One region of the Paenibacillus sp. Y412MC10 genome, then DNA from elsewhere that is predicted to be linked to it. Evidence: riboswitches for the same ligand, from Rfam matches in the RefSeq annotation. Region 1 holds a riboswitch; each other region holds the start of a gene.
The links. A riboswitch is a leader RNA that binds a small molecule or an ion and turns the genes downstream of it on or off. The one in region 1 is predicted to bind ZMP and ZTP.

Region 1 (5,623 bases):
CCACTCGGATGACGGGTAAGGTATATAAGCGCTTGGCCAGCTCCGCGAATTCCACGCTGTAGATGTCTTTGGGAACAAAACGCTCGTTCCGTGCGATGTCCTCCGCTGCCGCCAGGTCATCATTCGTTCCATGCTTCTCCATGCCCGATACGGCGGGAGCATTCCGCTCCTCGGTTTTACGGCGAACATCGGGGTTCGGATAGGTGTAAATCATGCCTTTTTTGGCCGCCATATCGCTGCCGAGGGCTTGGTCCGGCAGGAGCAGGCCGAACAGCAGCGGCACCGAGAATAACCCGTAAACCGATATGTTTTTGATCAGTCCGCTGGGCAGGGGGTGCTCGCAATCGCACACCTCGCCGGAAACTCCCGCAATGGCGTGCCACAGCATGCCGAAAGCTATGAACAACAGCGGCACGGGACAGAGCAGAAGCAGGGTCTGCATATGGGGAGCCAAGTAATAGTCCAGCGAATTTGATGCGTTTAGATGCATGATATAGGCGGCTAGAGCTGCGATTAGCAGCGACCGCAGCATATAGTGGCTTCGCAGGCTCAGACTGGGATTCACGTCCCGAACACCTCCAATCTCAAGTGGATATCCGAAGGCATAACAGCCTGAAGGTGCCGTTATTCCAACCGTTTTCGTGTATTGCCACTCTAGTTTGTTTACTACACCTAACCGCCGAATAGCGCGTTGACGGTTACAGAGCCGATAAAGACAAGCGTAATCACCAGCAGGCTTAAACCGATCACGAATTTGGTCTTGAAGGTAGCCGACAGCATGAGCAGGCTTTTGAAATCCAGCATCGGGCCGAGAACCAGGAAGGAAACCAGCGGGCCGACGGTAAAGGTGTGCGTGAATGCCGATGCCACGAAGGCGTCCGAAGTTGAGCAGAGGGACAGGATGAAGGCAAATCCCATCATGAACAGATAGGAGGCGGCAGGACCGTTCCCCAGAGCCAGCAGTTCCTCCCTCGGAATGAAGGATTGGATGCAGGCCGTCAGGAAAGCACCCAGGACTAAATATTTGCACATCTCGATCAGCTCGTCTCCGGCGTGGACAAACATGCTTCTCCAGGTTTTGGGATGCTCATGCAACAAACGTTCCCCCTTGCTGGAGCCCTGTTCGGCGAACTCTTGAAGAGAACGCTTCAGGGGGCTGCTTTTTGAAAAAACATAGACGAGCAAACCCGTCGTCACCGCGACTGCAAAAGCCAGTCCCATTCGTCCGATCGTCACTTCGGGATGCGAACGGAAGGCCATGATCGTTGATGCGAATACAATGGGATTCAGAATAGGACCGCTGAGGATAAAGGTGACGGCGATATAGGCGGGCATACCTTTCAGCATCAACCTGCGAACGACCGGGATCATCCCGCATTCGCAGATGGGAAACAGGATGCCGAGCATGGAAGCGAACAGGACGCCAACCACCGGATTCTTCGGCGTGAGACGCCGCACCCATTGCTCTTGTACGAACAGCTGCAGAAGGGACGACAGCAGCACTCCAAGCAAAATAAAAGGAAGTGCCTCAAGGAAGATGCCCGTGAAGACGGTTTTAATCTGCTGTAGGTCTTGGCTGGGTATGGGGTTTAAGTCCCTCTGCAGCCATATCGTCAAGACCGGAATCACGAACACAAGCGGCAGTATAAAGGGCAGCATTTTGAAGATCGCCGGATATCTCATCAAGGCCTCCTGGAGCGAATTGTTCTTAGGACATTCTATGCTTGTACCATCGGCAACATACGTGATTTCATGGAATAAATCAAAAACTTTACGATTAAAAAGCAGCCGCATAGCCGGTGGCGCGAAGTCCAAAGTCGTGATATATTAAAAAAAGTTATCCATGTGTTACTGGCGTAGCTTGGGTTACCAAGAGGGAGCACATGGGATCATATGCCGTACGCCTGGGCAAGAGGTAAGGAGACGTTCGAGTCGCCTTGCCTCTTTATGTTTTTTTAATACAATGGCGAAGGAGCGGATTAGCATGAGTAAGGAACCCGTAATTTTGGATGGAAAAAAAGTATCCGATGATATCAAGGCAAAGCTGGCGGTGAAGGTACAAGAATTGAAACAGCAAGGGGTAACCCCTTGTCTGGCAACGATTCTGGTTGGCGATGATCCTGCTTCGGCGACCTATGTGCGGATGAAGGGAAATGCGTGCGAGCGGCTTGGCATCATATCCAAGAAAGTAGTGCTGGAGACATCGACAACGACGGAGGAGTTGATCGCCGCGATTCAAGCACTGAACGAGGATCCGAACGTCCACGGTATTCTGCTTCAGCACCCGGTACCGCACCATATCGATGAGCGGGCGGCTTTTGATGCCATCGACATTAAAAAAGACGTGGATGGAGTAACCACGCTCGGGTTCTCGCAAAATGCGTTTGGTTTCGCCGATTACCCGTCATGTACGCCGGCGGCGATTATCGCGATTATGGACTATTACAGCCTGCCGATCGAAGGGAAGCATGCGGTGGTGGTCGGACGCAGTCCGATTCTGGGCAAGCCGGTATCGATGATGCTGCTCAATCGCAACGCCACGGTTACGATCTGCCATTCGAGAACGAAGAACCTTGGGGAGATTGTGTCCCAAGCGGATATTGTGGTTGCGGCCGTAGGCAAGCCTAATTTCATTCAAGGGGACTGGATCAAGCCGGGTGCCGTCGTGTTGGACGCCGGTTACAATAAAGGAAATATCGGGGACTGCGATTATGAAGCCTGCGCCAAGGTGGCATCCGCAATCACGCCGGTACCGGCGGGCGTCGGCCCCGTGACGATTGCGACATTGCTGAAGCATACCGTCGAATCGGCCGAGCGAACCGTCTAAGGCAAAGGGAATGCACTTGACCATTAACATGTGAAGTAAGGGTGCACTGCGCTCACTGAATCATCCCTTCGAATCCTTCATTTCATGCCAGAGCCTGGAACATAGAAGCAAATATGGACGATGCAATGCTAGGCTTGGAGCCCGCATTTCACGGACCCCTGGACGTCATGGTATAGTTAGGAATAAGCGAATTACGAAGGGGAGAGATTCATGTTTATACGAATCATGGCCTGTTGTGCGGGACAACAGAGAGCTGCAGAGAATGATCCGTTCGATGCTGCGCTGCTAACGGCTCCGGAGATCTTGGCATGAAAAACACGATCGCCGATATTGCCCACAAAGCCGGAGTTGCCAAAAGCACGGTCTCCCGTTTCTTGAACGGAGGATCCGTCAGTCATGCGACACGCCGCAAGATTGAGCAGGTTATTCAGGAAACCGGCTATATCCCGAATTCTTTTGCGCAAAGCCTGAAAGCGAAAAAAACGAGCATGATCGGCACCATTATGCCACGTCTGGACTCCTTCTCCGCATCGCAGACGGTCGCCGGCATGGACGAAGAATTAAGAAAACACGGATATCAGCTTCTGATCATCAACGCAAGCCAGGATTTATCCAGGGAGATCGAAGCGCTGTATGATCTCGCCAGACAAAAAATATCAGGCATTATTCTGTTCGCCACGCAGGTGACGGAAACCCATCTTGCCGCGATTCAAGAGATCGACATTCCGGTCATTCTGCTCGGACAACAGCATGACCATGTCCACAGCATGATCTATAACGATTATGCCGCAGGTTATGACATGGGCCGGTACGTGCTGTCGATGGGACATCGTCAAATTGCCTATATCGGGGTGACGGAAAAGGACGTTGCCGTCGGAGTCAAGCGGAAGGAAGGGTTCCTCAAAGCGGTAAGCGAGTATGAAGAGGCGGAAGCGGTTCTCTATGAGAGTGGATTCAAGATGTCGGATGGTGTGAAGACGGCATGCTCCATGTTTGAGCTGAACCGAACGCTGCCAACGGCCGTGGTCTGCGCCACGGACAACATTGCGCTAGGCGTGATGAAAGCGGCGCACATGAAAGGCATCCCTATTCCTGACCAACTTTCCGTTACCGGATTTGGCGGATACGACGTAACCGAGGTGATTCATCCCGGGTTAACAACGGTGAAATACGGATATTTCCAAGCGGGCCACCTCGCGGCACAGCATATTATGAAGCTGGTCAACGACGAGCCAGTGGATTTCCTAACGGTCATGAATTGCGAGATGATTCATCGGGAAAGCGTTGACAATCTGAATTAGGTATTTTATACTTCAAATAACGGAACCGGTTCCAATCCGAGTGTTTGCTTGGTATTGGAACTGAGTTCATTATTTTTACCTTTGATTGGAACCGGTTCCACCGCAGTTGGATTTATTCGCGTGCACGCGCAGCATGATCTGTTTGATTTTTCAGGAAGCCTATTTTTAAGGAGAAGAGATATGGACAGAGAACTGAAATACCGACGCCTGGATCAGGCTTCTCCCGAAGAGCTTTCCTCCTTAAGGAAGAAAGTGCGATTGAGCGAATGGAGGCAAAAATTTCACGTGCAGCCCATCATGGGCCTGATGAATGATCCCAATGGATTTTCTTATTACAACAGAGAGTATCACTTGTTTTACCAATGGTTTCCTCTGGGCACGTTTCACGGCTTGAAATACTGGTACCATACTTCCTCGAAAGATCTGGTGGTCTGGCAGAACCAAGGCATCGCTATTGAACCCGGTCACCCGCATGATACATATGGCGCTTATTCGGGCAGCGGTATCGTGAAAGATGGCAAACTATGCCTCATGTATACCGGGAATGCCCGGGATGAGGAATGGAACAGGCAATCTTATCAATGCATGGCTGTGATGGACCGCGACGGATCCATCACGAAGCTCGATAAGCCGTTGATTGACCATGTGCCGGACGGATATACCGAACACTTCCGGGATCCGAAAGTATGGCAAGACAAAGACAAGTACCGGTTCGTCATCGGTGCCCAAAGGGTTAATCAGACAGGTGCGGCTGTCGTTTATGAATCCTCGGATCTGTTGGTTTGGGAATTCAAGGGGGAGATACAAACCCGACTTCAGCATTTCGGCTATATGTGGGAATGCCCGGACTATTTTGAATTGGATGGACAGGGCGTGCTTCTGTTTTCCCCGCAAGGGCTGCTTCCGGAGGCCGACCATTTTCGAAACATTTACCAATCCGGCTATATTTCAGGCAAGCCGCTCAATAGGGATACGCTGGAGTTTGATCACGGTCCCTTTTGCGAGCTGGACAGAGGTTTTGATTTCTATGCGCCGCAGACCATGCTGGATGAGAAAGGCCGGCGCATCATGGTGGGCTGGATGGGTTTGCCGGATATCGGGTATCCCACCGATTCGCATGGCTGGGCCCATTGTTTGACGCTTCCGCGTATGCTTACGTTCCGTGAAGGCAGGCTGATTCAACAGCCGGTTCCCGAGCTTCAAGCGCTCCGCGATCATGCCGCTGAGGCAGAGGATACGCTTCACAGCGAAGTGAAGAGTTACGAGGGGGTTCAAGGAACCGCATTCGAAATGATATGCGAGTTCCAAGCCATCGAGGCGGACGTCGTTGGCATTGAATTTCGGGCTGGCGAAGGGGAACGAACCGTTATTCGATATGAATCCGTCCAACGGAAGGTTACGCTGGATCGCTCTTCTTCGGGTGCAACGATTGTCAGTGATTACGGAGCGGAACGATCCTGTATGCTGCCAACCGAAAGAAATTCGATCAAATTTC
Region 2 (5,623 bases), 2.2 Mb from region 1:
ATCACCGCGTGGCGCTGGCTCTGATCAGCGCCGCCGGTTGTCCGCTCGCCGCACCGAGCGCGAATCGCTCCGGCCGGCCAAGCCCGACGCTGGCCAGCCATGTGCTGGAGGATCTGGCGGGGGCGATCGACGGCGTGCTCGACGGCGGCCCGGCCGGGGTGGGCGTCGAGTCGACGGTGGTGCAGGTCGGCGAAGACGGTGCCGTCACGGTGCTCCGCCCGGGCGGCGTCACGGCCGAGCAGCTTGCCGCGGTGGCGGCAAGCGTGCGCCAGGACCCGGCGCTGCAGCGCGCCGCCGGGGAGGCGGAGAGCCCGGCGCCGCGCTCGCCGGGCATGAAATACACGCACTACGCACCGAAAGGTGCGATGTGCGTGGTCCAGGGCCCGCGTGCCGATACGGTGTCGGCACGCATCGCGGCCGAGCTCGAGGCGGCGGCCCGGCGCGGGGAGGTGACCGGCGTGCTGTCGTTCGACGAGCACATCGGTCACTACGCTGCGGACGTTGCCGTCTCGCTCGGCAGCCTGGCTGCGCCGGAGGAAGCGGCCCGCCGGCTGTACGCCGGCCTGCGCCGCTTCGATGAAGAAGGCGCGACCTTCATCCTGGCCGAAGCGTGCCCGGACCAGGGGCTTGGCGCAGCCGTCATGAACCGGCTGCTGAAGGCCGCGGGACATCACATCATCCACGTCCATGAAGATGCCGATTAAACGGTTTTAGCATGATTTCCCCCTTGTCCGCATATGGTGTACAAGACCATGGGACTTGGGGGAATGGGGATGTTGGAGGCGTCTGTCCAATCGGGACAGCTTGCGGCGATTCTGCTGATGGCGGTTGCACTCGGGCTAGACGCATTTTCGCTTGGTATCGGAGTCGGAATGAGAGGCGGCATGCGTTTAGGCCATATGCTGGGCATCAGCTTCATGATCGCGTTGTTTCACATGCTTATGCCGCTGGCCGGCTTGTTTGCCGGCCGCTATGTAGGCATGCTGCTGGGGCACGTCACAGGGTTTGCGGCAGGCGGGCTGCTCCTCCTGCTGGGCGGGCATATGCTGTATAATGCTTGGCGGGGCGGGGAAGGTCAGCGCATTCATCCTACCGCGTTCTTGGGCATGCTGTTGTTTTCGCTAAGCGTCAGCATCGACTCCTTCTCGGTAGGCGTTTCGCTCGGGATGTTCGTGGATGATGTGCTGCTGATCGTGATCTCCTTCGGCGTCGTGGGCGGTTTGCTGTCCATTCTCGGCCTGCTGCTCGGCCGTCAGGTGAGCAACAAGCTGGGAGAGTACGGCGAAATGCTGGGCGGACTGATTTTGATCATCTTTGGCGTGATGTTTATCTTTTGACGCAATATTTGTTACAATAATCCCAAAACAACCTACAACGGGGAGGTACGGGACCGTGAAAAATATATTGTTTGTCTGCACGGGGAATACCTGCCGCAGTCCGATGGCGGAAGGAATGCTGCGCAAGCTCGCCAAACAGCGGGGCATTCCGCTGGAAACGCAATCCGCCGGCGTCTCGGCCGTAGACGGCATGCCGGTATCCCGTCATGCGGAATCGATACTGCGGGACCAGGATATTCAAGATCGCTTGGTATCTAAGCCGCTGACCGCGAATCTGGTGGAATGGGCAGACCTGATTCTGACGCTGACCCAGTCGCATAAGCAGTATGCGATTCGGCAGTTCCCGCATGCCGCCGACAAGATGCACACGCTGAAGGAATTTGTGGAGGATGACCGGCGGGTGCTGGATGATCTGCGGGAGCAGGACAGCCTGTACGCAACGCTCGAGCTGGCCAGATCGCTGGGCCGCGATGTCAGCGACCGCGACCGGGAGCGTCTGATCGAGCTGCGCCAGCGCATTCCGAGCTTCGATATCTCCGATCCCTTCGGCGGCTCGCGGGAGGAGTACGAGGCGACGGCGGCGGAGATTCGGACGGCGCTCTTCCGCCTGCTGGACAAGCTGGAAGCGGATCAGCATAAATAGGATCGGCTTCCACGGAAGCGAAGAGTAAATCTGGATCCGGGCTCAATATGGCTAAAAAAGCCGCTTGCCTTTCGCAGGGTATTGCTTTAAGATGAAGGTGAAAAACATGAATCCGATGTAACTGGCGACGAAGTGGATGAAACCACGATGGAGCATCGGAATATACGGCCGGTCGCCTGGGCAAAGAGCATTTGGAGCACAATACGTGCGCCGACTGCTCTTTTTTCGTCTTTTGCGTGGAGTTTGGGTTATAATGAAACAAGCTAAAACGCAAAAGCGAACATTCGAGGGGGTTTTTCATAGATGAAAATTGCATTGGGTACCGATCATGCCGGCATTCGTCTGAAAGAGGAGATCGTGGAGGTCATTCGGGGTCTTGGACACGAGGTGGAGGATCTTGGCTGCGGCTGTTCCGATTCCGTGGATTATCCCGATTACGCGCTTCCGGTGTGCGAGAAGGTGGTCTCGGGTGAAGCGGATCGGGGCATCCTGATCTGCGGAACGGGAATCGGCATGAGCATTGCCGCCAACAAGGTGCCGGGCATCCGCTGCGCGCTGACGCATGATGTATTTTCGGCCAAAGCCACGCGTGAGCATAATGACAGCAACGTGATTGCGCTGGGCGAGCGCGTCGTCGGCCCCGGGCTTGCTGCCGAGATCGTCAGCGCATGGCTGACAACGGATTTCAGCCAGGGCGAACGTCATGTCGGCCGCGTAAACAAGATCAAGGCCATCGAGGAGCGTTACCTGAAGAGCGAATCGCGATAGGTCGACGCGTAAAGCTGCTGCGGTTATTGCGTATGGAATGAAGCATCTTCTGTGAAAAAATTCATCGGGAGGACTGTGACATGACGGATATCTCCAAGGTTTCCTTGAGCGAACAGACGGCGCGGATCGTCCGCGAGCTGGCCGAAGCGGCAGCCTTAGGACCGGGCAAGGTGCTGGTCATCGGAGCCAGCACCAGTGAAGTGGTCGGACGCCGGATCGGCACAGGCGGCGCTCTTGAAACGGCGCAGCAGCTTCTTCAGGGCATTGCCGAGGTTCAAGCGGAATTCGGCTTCGCTGTAGCCTATCAATGCTGTGAGCATTTGAACCGGGCGCTAGTCATGGAGCGGGGACTGCTTGAAGAGCTGCGCCTGACGGAAGTGGCGGCTGTACCGATTCCGGGGGCGGGAGGCTCCATGGCCTCGGCGGCGTATCGGAGTATGAAGGAGCCCTGCCTTGCGGAATCCATTGAGGCCCATGCGGGTGTCGATATCGGCGAGACGCTGATCGGCATGCATTTGCGGAGAGTGGCGGTTCCGTTCAGGCCGAGCGAGCGTTATATCGGCGATGCGCGCGTAACGGCGGCTTACACCCGGCCGAAGCTGATCGGTGGGGAACGCGCCGTGTACCGGCTTGAGCAGCGGGATGATTCCACAATGTGCGATTGATTCGAATGAGAGCTCGCTTTAGTCATTAGGTAAACTTGTAGTCTTGACTTGGCAAGAGAAAATAACGATTGATTATGGGAGGATATGAACATGATGGAACATTTGCGGAAGAATGACCCGGCTGTATTGGAAGCGATGGATTTGGAACTGAAGCGTCAACGCAGCAACATTGAGCTGATTGCCTCCGAGAACATCGTCAGCGAAGCGGTTATGGAAGCCATGGGGACGGTGCTGACGAATAAATATGCGGAAGGCTACCCTGGCAAGCGTTATTACGGCGGCTGTGAGCGAGTGGATATCGTGGAGGATATCGCCCGCGACCGCGCGAAGGAATTGTTCGGTGCCGAGCATGCCAACGTTCAGCCGCACTCCGGCGCCCAAGCGAACATGGCGGTGTATTTGGCTGCGCTCAAGCCTGGAGATACCGTGCTCGGCATGAACCTGGCCCACGGCGGCCATTTGACTCACGGAAGCCCGGTTAACGCGTCCGGCCTTCTGTACAATTTCGTTGCATACGGCGTGCAGGAAGACACGTTCCTTATCGATTACGACGAAGTCCGCAAAGCGGCTTTCAAACACCGTCCTCGTCTGATCGTGGCGGGTGCAAGTGCATATCCTCGCATCATTGATTTCGAGAAGCTTGCTGCCATCGCGAACGACGTAGGCGCATTGTTCATGGTCGATATGGCTCATATTGCGGGTCTCGTTGCCGCGGGTCTTCACCCGAATCCGGTTCCGCATGCCCATTTCGTAACCACCACGACGCACAAGACCCTTCGCGGACCTCGCGGCGGCATGATTCTGTGCAAGAAGGCATGGGCACAGGCGATCGACAAAGCGGTGTTCCCAGGCTCCCAGGGCGGACCGCTCATGCATGTCATTGCTTCCAAGGCCGTTGCGCTTGGCGAAGCATTGGATCCGTCCTTCAAGACGTATGCAGAGAACGTCGTGAAGAACGCGAAAGTGCTGGCTGACACCCTGATCGAGGAAGGCCTGAACATCGTTTCCGGCGGAACCGATAACCATCTGATGCTGGTCGATACCCGCAATCTGGACATCACCGGCAAAGACGCAGAGAAGGTGCTGGATTCCATCGGGATTACCGTCAACAAGAACGCCATCCCGTTTGATCCGACGAGCCCGTTCGTCACGAGCGGTATCCGTATCGGTACGCCGGCGGTAACCTCCCGCGGCATGGATGAGCAGGCGATGGTGAAAATCGCGAAGATTATTGCCATGACCTTGAAGCAGCCTAAAGACGAAGCAACGCTGGAAAAAGCGGGCCGTTTGGTGGCTGAGCTTACGGATCAATATCCTCTTTATGCCGAAATGAAATATTAATCACAGTTTCGTCAGCATAAGAGGCCTATGATAAGAGGACCCCACCTGAAGGTGGGGTCCTCTTTTAGGAGCTGTCACATTCTGGCCAGATTGCTATGCTCGCATGTTCCCGGTCGGGTCGCTTCGCGGTGAGGATCAATACAGGCGAAAATGGAAAACCTAGGTGCAGGGCTGACGCAGATCCGGTTATAAGGTCAAAACTCACGGAAATAAACATGACTCGTGCAGGTGTCAATTGACTAGAGGGAATGATATAATAGACAGGATTTATGGAGCTCACAAGTATTTACGCCCATATTGAAATAACATTTGCATTCAAACCGGAGGGACCAGACATGGGAAAATTGGTGATTTGTGATCACCCGTTGATTCAACACAAACTTACATTTATACGCGATATGCGGACTAACACAAAAGACTTTCGCGAATTGGTAGATGAAGTCGCGACTTTGATGGCTTATGAAATTACGCGGGAGGTTCCCCTTGAATCGATATCTGTTCAGACGCCGGTAGCCGAAACCCAAGGGAAAGTCATTTCCGGCCGGATGCTCGGCCTCGTGCCGATCCTGCGTGCGGGTCTTGGCATGCTGGACGGCGTGGTCAAGCTGCTTCCCGCTGCCAAGGTAGGGCATGTCGGATTGTTCCGCGACCCGGAAACGCTTCAGCCCGTGGAATATTATACGAAGCTTCCAACCGACGTGACGGAGCGGGAATTGATCGTCATCGATCCGATGCTGGCAACGGGCGGATCGGCCATCGCTGCGATCGACGTGCTGAAGAAGCGCGGCTGCACCCAGATCAAAATGATGAATCTCGTGGCTGCGCCGGAAGGCGTGAAGGCCGTGCATGACGCTCATCCGGACGTGGAT
Region 3 (5,623 bases), 170 kb from region 1:
CGTTCGATAAGAAATACAGCCTGCTGAGCGACATCAATTCCTCTTGGCCTTGACCCACAAAAAGGCTGACGGCGGCAGGACCCGCGAATATAACCAGCAGGCCCACGACGATGCTGAATGATCCTGAGAGCCAAATACACTGCTTAACCCCCAGTTTGATCCGGTCTATGCGATTCGCTCCGAAGTTCTGAGCGGCAAAAGTCGCCATCGTAATCCCGAAGGAACTCATCGGCTGCGTGGCGAGCATATCAATCTTCTGAGCCGCGGTATAAGCCGCAACGGCTGATGCCCCGAGACCGTTTAGCGTGATCTGCAGAATAATGGCTCCGATGGCGATAATGGAGGCTTGGAAGCCCATCGGAAAACCTACCCACATATGCTGGCGAATAAATTTCCAATCGATGGACCAGTCGGCATTCTTGAATTGAAGGAGCGGGACCTTCTTATGAATGTAGATCAGACAGAGCAGGCAGGAGAACAGCTGCGATACAACCGTGGCAAGTCCGGCTCCGGCGACTCCCATCTTAAATACGAGAATGAATAAGAGGTCGAGCACGATGTTCAGAATGCTTGCAACGACCAGGAAGAGAAGCGGCGTCCGGCTGTCGCCGAGAGCGCGGAGCAGGTTAGCCAGCAAATTAAACAGAACGGCCGCGCCGACGCCCCAGTTAATGACGATCAGATACGAATACGCATCATCCAAAATTTCGGCAGGGGTGTTCATCATGACGAGGACGGGTCTCGTAAATATAACGCTCACGATGGTGAGGAATACCGTGAACACCAGACTGATCCATATACTCGTTCCCACGCTTTTGCGGACGCCTGCGATATCCTTAGCTCCAAAACGCTGTGCCGTTATGATAGACAAGCCAGCCGTCAAGCCTTGGGCAAAGCCGATGACAAAAAACAAAATGCTGCCTGTCGAGCCAACGGCTGCAAGTGCGTTCACGCCAATGGTACGTCCCACGATAAGGGTGTCCGCCATGTTGTAAAATTGTTGAAAAATATTACCGATCAAAAGCGGGATGGTAAACATGATAATCAGCTTGATCGGACTTCCTTGCGTCATGTCTCTCATGTAGATTCTCCTATGCCGTCAATAAACGTTCCTCTAGAGATTTATTTGAAATATTATGCTTCAAACAGCGCTTATCGCATCGAATGGAAACATTATAATGGGTGAGGGTCGTTTGTATTCTTGTGTATCTTATCATGAAAGAACATAAATTTCTCCCTATTTATTCCCGAAATCAAAACTAAAAGCAAGTACTCGTCATTAGAAGAGTCTGTACCCGATTTGGATCCCTGATTTCTCTATAACTGAAAAGGCCAACCGGTCATTTCGGTTGGCCTTTTCAACATGATGACATGTGATATCCCTATGGAATTCCGATGTTTATGCCTCTTCGACGGCAAGCTTATCCAAGGCCAGCTTCGCACGTGACCGCGCTTCTTCGACATCGCCGGCGGTTGACAGCGCGACTGCTACTCGTCTTCCGACCTTGGTTACCGGTTTGCCGAACATGCGAAGCTGCGTATTCGGAACGGCCAGCGCTTGATCGGCGCCTGTAATCGTATAGTCTTCCAGCTCTCGGCCGGCTTTCAGGGGGCGGCTGGCTCCCGGCGTGATCAATTCGATCTCTGGTATCGGAAACCCGAGAATGGCACGGACATGAAGCGCAAATTCGGATAGATTTTGCGTGACCAGCGTAACCAGCCCAGTATCATGCGGACGCGGGGATACCTCGCTGAAGTACACCTTATCCTCGGCCAAAAATAATTCAACGCCGAACAAGCCGTATCCGCCAAGCTCGTCGGTAATCTTCCGCGCAATATATTTAGCTTCCTCGATTTGCGCTTCAGACATATCGTGCGGCTGCCACGATTCGATATAATCTCCGCTTTCCTGAATATGCCCGATCGGCGCACAGAAGCTTGTTCCATTGACGGAGCGGACGGTCAGAAGCGTGATTTCCGACTGGAATGAAATGAATTCCTCAATGATCACCCTTCCGTTCTGCACGCGGCCGCCTTCCATGGCGATGTTCCAGCAGGACTCGATATCCCCTTCCGAACGGCACACGCTTTGACCTTTGCCGGAGGAGCTCATCAGCGGTTTGATCACGCACGGAAAACCCATGTCCAGGACAGACTGCTTGAATTCCTCATAGGTATCGGCAAATCGATATTCCGCAGTCGGCAGTCCCAACTCCTCTGATGCCAACCGGCGGATCCCCTCACGGTCCATCGTAAGCTTTGCGGCTCTGGCGGTAGGAATCACCCGAAACCCCTCATCCTCCAGCTTCACCAGCTCCGCAGTAGCCAGCGCTTCAATCTCCGGAACGATCAGGTCCGGCTTTTCCAACTCAATAATAGCGCGCAGCTTCTCTCCGTCCAGCATATCGATCACATGGCTGTGATCGGCAACGTGCATGGCAGGAGCATCGGCATAACGATCGACGGCTACGGTTTGGACACCCAATCGTTGTGCTTCAATTACGACTTCTTTCCCTAGTTCTCCGGATCCCAGCAGCAATATTTTTTTCGTTTTGAACATCGTTGTTTTATCCCCTTTTCATAGTTTCAGAGACGATAGAAGCCCAAGAAAATAATAAAGAGGTAAGGGAAATAAACTCCCTTACCTCTGCCCAGGCGTACGGCCGTTGTCATTCATGTGCTCCCTCATGGTTCCCCATGCTACGCCAGTCACACATAAACCTATACATTGTTACATAAATGATACTGAATCTTTTCGTTAAATGCAATATCAGCCTGCGTCCTTAGGATTTAGACTTCAACATTTCGATCATATCCTGAAGCGAGTGTGACAGCCATTTCTTAGGATGAACGACAATCTGGATGTCCAGTCGAATGTCTGGGTGTTGAAAGGGAAGAATCGCCAGCTCTCCCCTCTTGATTTCCTCCTCTGCTACCATTCTCGGCAATAGGGAGATGCCGGTGCCGGACATGATATATCTTTTGATTGCCTCGGGGTTGCCCAATTCCAAACCAATACGGACGGGAGCTCCGCTGGCGCGCAGCACTTTTTCCAACATGATTCGGTAATTGCAAGTATCCTCGGTCATAATCCATTCGTAATCAGCCAGATGCTCCAGCTCGATGACGGGCAACCTGTGAAGCGGATGATCCGGATGGGCAATCAGATGGAGGGGCTCTTCCCGGATCGAGATCCAATTCAATGAAGTGTCTTCCGGTTTGTTCTCCAGAATAAGCCCGAGATCGTACTCGCCCTCTCTTACCTTACTGACGATGCTATCTTCACGATCCGTTTGCAAGCGGATGGCAAGATCTTCATGCTCCTGTCTTAGCCGATGAAGGACGGATGGAAGAAAATATGCGGCAAGCGAATCGATCGTTCCAATCGATAAGATGCCCCCGCCTTGTTTCGTCAGCTTTTCCTTAGACTGCTGGAACAGATCCAGCATTTGGACAGCATACTTGAACAGCTCCTCCCCTGACTTCGTCAGGCGCAGGCCTCTGCCATACCGTTCAAACAGCTTGACGCCGTATTCCTTCTCCAGCTTCTGAATCTGGGTGGTAACGCTGGATTGTGCATAACCCAATTCGTCAGCAGCTTTAGTAAAGCTCTTTCGAACAGCAACCTCCCTGAAGGTTTGCAGATAGATCAGTTCCATCGCTCTCTCCTCATCAATAATATTGATAATAACTATCTATTATTATAGATAACACCGATCCCGATTCCCATGGTAAAGTAAAGCCACAATTCATGAAATGGAGGAAAGATCATGTTGAGTCCGCAAGATTTGAGAGGTATTTATGTTCCGGTGGTCACTCCCTTTTCACATGAATACGCATTGGATGTTCCGTCTTATCATCGTTATTTGGAGAATTTGTTATCCCATGACATTCAAGGATTGATCATCAACGGTACGACCGGAGAGGCGCCGACGGTAACTTGGGAAGAGGTCGTTCAAGTGGTGGAGGAAACGCGAAAAGGTCTGGACGGGCGGCAATTGCCGGTCATTATTGGTACGGGTACCAACGATACGTTCTCCAGCATGAAGCGGACGGAATGGGCAGGACATATCGGGGCAGACGCGGTATTGGTGGTCACGCCGTATTACAGCCGCCCTTCGATTGAGGGCATTATACAACATTTCTGCAAAGTCGCGGAGGTGGGGATACCGGTTATTTTGTACGAAGTTCCTTCGCGCACTGGAATTTCCTTACCGGTCGATGCCATTCGAAGAATCATGGAGATCCCCGGTGTCATCGGAATGAAGGACAGCACTGCGAGTACGGAGCTTATGAGAAGCTTGTCTCCATACGATACGAAGCCTGTTCTATGCGGGGACGATGTCCGCTTTCATGAGATGCTGTGTCATGGTGCATCCGGGGGCATTTTGGCGTCGGCCAATGTGAATACCGAGGCTTTTATCCGTGTGTATCAATTAGCGGCCCAAGGGGATTACTCTCGTTCCGAAACGGAGTTTGAAGTGCTGCTTCCCGTTATTCATCAGTTGTTCGCAGAATCCAATCCCGCTCCGCTAAAATGGCTGCTTGCCAAGCAAGGCCTTATCTCATCGGACACCCTGCGCCTGCCGATGGGCCCCATTACGGATGAGCTCAAGCTATCTTTGAATCAAGCATTCAAAGGCTGAGAAACTTTAAATCATGGACGTAACAGGTTTCTCCTCAAGAGTGGCGGGACGCATTCGCTTCCTTGCCATGCTTGGATGGATGATTCGATGCTATAGGGCGCACATGCTTTCAATCAGCAGATGATGGGATGGATGATACTGACATTTTACGCAAAAAAAGATATCCTGCTTAGATCTATCGCTTTAAAGGATTGATGAATGAAATCGCCCCACTTATAATATGGGTACATTCAATTCCTCCCAGAAATTTGAAAGGAGACTTGCAGTGCTGCCCTATTCCAGCCCTAATCATGATTTTGCCTTTGAACAATCTGTAATCGGTATGGCTTTGGTATCGCTAGATGGAACGATTCTTAAGGTCAATTCGGCACTATGTGATCTGTTGGGTTACTCGCCGCAGGAGTTAACTGCCGGGGCGCCGCAAGAAGAAAACAGCCTCCGCGAGTTATTGAATCGAGTGATTCAGAACGCTAGGGCTGCCCAGGGTCATCAGCCATCCGTCCCCCCGGTTGAATATGCTTACCGTCATCCGTCTGATCGCGAGTTATACCTTAGTGCACGCTGCAGCGTTGATCACGATCCGGAGCGGGGGCCCAAGGGATACTTGGTACAATTCGAGGATCGAACGCTGCTGAGACAGCTCATGAAACAGCTGGAGCAGAAGGAACAGAAGCTGAACGAGAAGGAAAATTCGTTTCTGCAGCTGCTGGAAGAGCTCCCTCTCTCCGTGCTCATAACTAAAAAAGGCATTGTGCATTATGTTAATTCTGCCGCGCTCCGGCTCGTCAATGCGATGCACCTCCGTGACGTGCTGGGCATTTCAACCGACGTGATCGTCGACGCATCGTATCATCACACATTGATGAAACGCAGGGCAACGTATGCCGAGAGCGGAGAAATCGGAAGCGTCGATTATCTGATACGCTGTCTGGACGGGCAGGAAAAGATGGTCACGGGATTCACGTTAATCATACAAT

Region 2: linked by a shared signal. The riboswitch ahead of rpiB (ribose 5-phosphate isomerase B) and the one ahead of GYMC10_RS19145 (bifunctional 5,10-methylenetetrahydrofolate dehydrogenase/5,10-methenyltetrahydrofolate cyclohydrolase) in region 1 are both predicted to bind ZMP and ZTP.
Region 3: linked by a shared signal. The riboswitch ahead of purT (phosphoribosylglycinamide formyltransferase 2) and the one ahead of GYMC10_RS19145 (bifunctional 5,10-methylenetetrahydrofolate dehydrogenase/5,10-methenyltetrahydrofolate cyclohydrolase) in region 1 are both predicted to bind ZMP and ZTP.

What each region holds. Positions count from the first base shown of each region.
Region 1 is NC_013406.1:4,442,658-4,448,280, reverse strand. It holds gene GYMC10_RS19155 (TIGR03943 family putative permease subunit) at 1-565, opposite strand, end outside; gene GYMC10_RS19150 (permease) at 673-1,683, opposite strand; ZMP/ZTP riboswitch at 1,838-1,917, shown strand; gene GYMC10_RS19145 (bifunctional 5,10-methylenetetrahydrofolate dehydrogenase/5,10-methenyltetrahydrofolate cyclohydrolase) at 1,985-2,827, shown strand; gene GYMC10_RS19140 (LacI family DNA-binding transcriptional regulator) at 3,136-4,128, shown strand; gene GYMC10_RS19135 (glycoside hydrolase family 32 protein) at 4,309-5,623, shown strand, end outside.
Region 2 is NC_013406.1:6,636,172-6,641,794, reverse strand. It holds gene GYMC10_RS29415 (L-threonylcarbamoyladenylate synthase) at 1-704, shown strand, start outside; gene GYMC10_RS29410 (manganese efflux pump MntP family protein) at 774-1,337, shown strand; gene GYMC10_RS29405 (low molecular weight protein arginine phosphatase) at 1,393-1,980, shown strand; ZMP/ZTP riboswitch at 2,088-2,169, shown strand; gene rpiB (ribose 5-phosphate isomerase B) at 2,284-2,748, shown strand; gene GYMC10_RS29395 (TIGR01440 family protein) at 2,829-3,413, shown strand; gene glyA (serine hydroxymethyltransferase) at 3,504-4,754, shown strand; gene upp (uracil phosphoribosyltransferase) at 5,090-5,623, shown strand, end outside.
Region 3 is NC_013406.1:4,275,656-4,281,278, forward strand. It holds gene GYMC10_RS18340 (MATE family efflux transporter) at 1-1,081, opposite strand, end outside; gene purT (phosphoribosylglycinamide formyltransferase 2) at 1,400-2,560, opposite strand; ZMP/ZTP riboswitch at 2,643-2,723, opposite strand; gene GYMC10_RS18350 (LysR family transcriptional regulator) at 2,784-3,659, opposite strand; gene dapA (4-hydroxy-tetrahydrodipicolinate synthase) at 3,771-4,646, shown strand; gene GYMC10_RS18360 (ATP-binding protein) at 4,912-5,623, shown strand, end outside.